Regions from separate parts of the Exiguobacterium sp. s28 genome, predicted to be linked through region 2. Evidence: predicted binding sites of a transcription regulator. Region 2 holds the regulator's gene; the other holds the start of a gene.
What was found. Region 2 encodes NrdR, which represses ribonucleotide reductase genes. Its sites were predicted from a motif close to AACACNATATATNGTGTT; they were not measured.
Positions count from the first base shown of each region.

Region 1: the regulator NrdR is predicted to act here: its motif matches at 1,343-1,360, upstream of KNP78_RS12360 (anaerobic ribonucleoside triphosphate reductase).

Region 1 covers NZ_JACSLL010000012.1:77,132-79,544, reverse strand. The annotation lists gene KNP78_RS12360 (anaerobic ribonucleoside triphosphate reductase) at 1-1,326, opposite strand, end outside; gene KNP78_RS12355 (formate/nitrite transporter family protein) at 1,517-2,368, opposite strand.
Region 2 covers NZ_JACSLL010000001.1:217,835-220,247, forward strand. The annotation lists gene KNP78_RS01150 (DnaD domain protein) at 1-1,103, opposite strand, end outside; gene nrdR (transcriptional regulator NrdR) at 1,146-1,613, opposite strand; gene KNP78_RS01160 (hypothetical protein) at 1,626-1,997, opposite strand; gene speD (adenosylmethionine decarboxylase) at 2,109-2,413, opposite strand, start outside.

The sequences.
Region 1 (2,413 bases), on a different contig from region 2:
TCGTTCCGATGCCTGCTTCATTCGATCACGTAAATGAGTGACGATATCGAGCCCAAGCCGTTCCGCCTCTCGTGACTCGGCATGCGTGCCACCTGTGAGCACACGAAGCGCTTCGGCGAGACCGATAAATCCAACCGAGAGCGTCCCTTGCTTCAGTACCTCGCGAAGATCGTCTTCTGGACCGAGTCTCTCTCCCCCCCGCCAGACGTGTTGGGCATAGAGAAACCGAAATTCGTCGGCGTGCCGCTTCGCTTGATAGTCGAATCGTTCGAGCAATTGATCGATGGCGACGTCGACGTAAGCGTCGAGCGTCTTATAAAAAGTATGGATATCCGAGGAGACGAGTGCCATTTTGACCAAGTTCAACGTCGAAAATGATAAGTTGCCTCGTCCAATCGACGTCTCGGCACCATGCCGATTCCCCATCACCCGTGTCCGACAACCCATGTAGGCGACTTCCGAGCCGTGCGTCCCGTCGTAGTATTGAAGGTTGAACGGAGCATCGACGAACGAGAAGTTCGGGAATAACCGCTTGCCCGTCACACGACAGGCGAGACGGAACAAGTCGACGTTCGGATCGTCCTCATGGAAGTTGACCCCTTCTTTCACTTTAAAGATTTGAATCGGGAAAATCGGCGTCTCCCCGTTACCGAGCCCTCGCTCGGTCGCACGCAGCAACTCTCGAATGAATACGCGTCCCCACCGGCTCGTGTCGGTGCCGTAATTGATGGAAACGAACGGTACTTGTCCGCCACCACGTGAGTGCATCGAGTTGGCGTTGTGGATAAACGCCTCACACGCTTGATACGTCGCCGCGATTGTTTCAGACTCGGCAGTTTCAAAGAGTTGCTCGGTCGTCCATTCGACTGGTAGCTTTTTGAGCCGCTCGAGCTGACGTTCATACGTCTTTTCGACATACGGTGCGAGGTCGACATCAAACATCGGGAAAGCTTGACCGCCATGCTGCATGTTTTGGTTCGCTTGAAGAATAATCGAAGCGAGCGCCATCGCCGAGCGGATATCCTGGGGCGGTCGAATCGTCCCGTGCCCGGTATGAAATCCGTTCGTGAGTAGCTCACCGAGTGGGATTTGACAACACGTCGTCGATCCTGTCACGTAGTAGTCGGCGTCATGGATATACAAAAAATTATCCTCGACGGCTTGACGTGACCGTTCTGATAATAGATATGTCGTCGACAATTGTTTTGATACTTCTGAGGATAATCGTGCCAATTTTCCAAGTGGTGATTTCCCGTCGACGTTGGCGTTCTCTTGTACGAGGTCCTGATCTGGGAGAACACAGACATCTTCATAAAGCTGGAGCATATTCACTCCGCATCACCTCACTATATATTGATTGCAAGCGAGTTAATTACTCACTTAAGTTCCATATATAGATTATGTCATGTTTTGCTATTGAGATGTGAAGTCGAAATTGTGATCAATGCTTGTGATAAAAACGCAAAAACAGTCGAGCCACTGACGTGGACTCGACTGCTCGTTGTCGTGAGCTACCTCATACTTCTTTGGCAGGTTTCACAATTTTCAATTCGACTTCTTCCGTTGCTTCCGATTCTTGGGCTTCACGCAAGCCTTTCGCGTTTAACCACGTATAGATCGCACCCATGAACAACGCGCCACCGATGATATTCCCGAACGTGGCTGGGATCAAGTTGTGGATCGCGCCGGCAAAGCTGATCGCCTCAGGATGCGGGACGACGAGCGTGAGGGCGAACAAGACGAAGTTGGCGATGACGTGATCAAATCCTGAGGCGAAGAAAACGGCGACGAGGAAGATCATCGAGAAGATTTGGGCGAACTCGTTTTTCATTTGCTTCGGCAAGAAGATGGCAAGACAGACCATCCAGTTGCAGAAGATCGCGCGGAAGAAAATTTCGACCGTCGTGTGGTGCATCTTGCTTTCGACGACCGAGAACAGCCAGTTGTCCATTCCAAGTTCTTGGATGACACCGGTAGGAGCGAGCAGCAAGGCGAACAAAACGCCACCGAGCGCATTCCCGACAAAGCAGAGCAACCAGACGAGCATCGTGTCGCTGAGCGTCGTGTACCCCCGCATCGTCGAGGTTGTGAAGTACATTGTATTCCCGGTGAACAGTTCGGCTCCGCCATAGATGATCATGACGAGGGCGATCCCGAATGAGAATCCTCCGATGAGCGTTGTGAACGGAGAATCGATCAAATACATTCCGTTGACGACTTTCAGTGTGAAAATTGAAGCGAATCCGATAAAGATCCCCGCGAGCATTGCTCGTAAAAAGTACTCCATTGGCCGATAATGAATCATTTGCGAAGATGCCTGTGCTTTCTTCCGCAACGATTCGAGTGCATGGATTTCCATTGATGCCATGTCACAAACCCTTCTTTCTGTTTGAATGAAACCATTATAATAAGA
Region 2 (2,413 bases):
TTGGCGTTCAAATAGCCTGCCGTCTTCCAACTCGTCGCGATCCGCATGACGTAGTTCTCACTGAGCCGGGTCTGCTTCTTCACTTCGATACAGTAATAGAACAATGCGTTGATGACACTTGGCGCGAGTCCGAGCGTATCGACGAGGTCGATGATGAGTTGCTCGTCGCTCTTCGACAGTTGTGGCGTCTTCCGTAACGTCGACACGTACTGATGCGGATGCGCTTCTTCCATGACTGTCACGTCATGCAAATCACCGATTTCTGCCTTCTCCGACTCATCCGACTTCACTTTCCGATGGCGCGTCTGTTTTTTCTTCAACTGCAACACCATCTGACGGCAGCCGTCGCGCTTCTCTTGCTCGCTGAGCGGTAGATACGCCTCGTGGACGAAGTACTCCTTCAACATCTCGGCCATCGTCTCTTCATCGATTTGGGAGACGTAGGCAAGCTTCGTGATCGTCTCATCGAGCTTCTTCGTGAAGAAGCCGACGGGAAAGTTCGTCAACTTTTTGACGATTTCCATATCGAACGTATAGTTGATCTCGATTTTGGCGCGGTCAGGTTTCTCGTAGTTCTTTTGTGTGAACGCCATATGATTGACCCCTTTGACGTCGAACACTTCATTAAAGTCTTTCGTCACTTCAATGATTCCGGCCGGCAATGGATCGATCGTGAATCGACCTTGTAACTGTTTAAAGCGGACTTCCCCGACTTTATAGAAGAGGAAACTCGACAACAGCCCGTCATTCAAGAACGTATGGGGTGCGAGTGGGACCCGCAGTTGATACACGTACTGGGTCAAGCGCTCGTCTTTCGTCTTATACGTCCGGACGAGACCGATCGCTTCGAGCCGGAACAGACAGTCTGTCAGCTCGTTGATCGAGTAATCGAGCATCTCACAAAGCGCGCTATGTGACATATAGTTCGATTTCATTTTTCCGGGCTTCAGCTCGCTCCAAAGCGTCTGATACATCGCGAGCGCCTTCACTCCGATGACCGGCTGATATAAATGGTACAGCGACTGATACGACTCGCGATCGATGAGTCCGGTGCTCATGATCAACAGTTCGTCAGTTCCGTACAGGATTCGTTCTTTTTCCATGGTAGGTCTCCCTTGAAAAAAGGCGACCAACAGGCCGCCCGTTTAGTTGGTCGATTTTTCTTGCTTCATTAAATCTTCTAGTTCTTTAAAGAACACAGAGATATCTTTGAACTGGCGATAGACGGACGCGAAGCGGACGTATGCCACTTCGTCGACCCGCGCGAGCTCGTTCATGACGAGCTCCCCAACCTGTTCACTCGGAATTTCGGACTGGCCGAGGGCGCGTAACTGTTGCTCGACTTTCGTGACCACACCTTCAAGTTGCTCCAGCGTGACCGGACGTTTCTCGCACGCCCGAATAATCCCGCGAAGCACTTTCTCACGGCTGAACTCTTCCCGATTCCCGTCTTTTTTGACGATGATGAGCGGTGTCTGTTCGACCGTTTCAAACGTGGTGAAGCGATAGCCGCACTCCTCGCATTCGCGACGGCGACGAATCGAATAGAAATCTTGTACTGGCCGGGAGTCGAGCACTCTCGTTCCATTATGATCGCATTTAGGACAACGCATGCTCAGCCCTCCTTATCGTTCGACAGATTGATTCCCGATGGCGCGGAGCGGGAACTTCACGGATAGCGCCTCATAATATGTGGTGACGATTTGACCGAGGTCTGGTCCGAGCATCTGGTCACGGTTCAATGTAAAATCGACGGCCGTGCGTCCGCCGTCCACTTGGACGATGGTCGCCAATGCGTCCCATCCGTCTCCATGAAACGCCACTTCACCCCGGTCTGCATCGACCCGGCGAACCGTTTGACCTTCTGCTTGAATCCGTTCGCGGAGCCATGTGAGCACGGCGCTTGGCGATGCCGCCACGTAACGCGTCCGTAACGCCTCATTTTTATGCGAATCGTCCGTTTGGACATGTGTTTGAAACTTATCAAATAATCCCATTATCCACCTCGACACCTTATTTATATAGGTTAAGCATATCAAAATTAAGCGGTTAACAAAACAATTAAAAGGGCTGACCGAAAATCGGCCAGCCTCATAAGGTCAATCTGATTATTTGCTGATTGCCACTTGCGCTTCAGGAACACGAATCGGTCCCATCCCACGGTCAAGTTTCACATCTTCACGAACTTTTGCTTCCAAGCCTTCTGCAATGTATTGCGAGGCTGTAGCTGGATCGATTCGATCCCCACATGTGAACACATCGACTGATGCGTAGCCATGCTCTGGGAAACTGTGAATCGTTAAGTGTGATTCTGAAATGATAACGACTCCACTTACACCGTGCGGCGCAAATTTGTGGAAAGCGACTTCGCGGACTTCAGCGCCCGAACGAAGTGCTGCATCGACGAACAAGC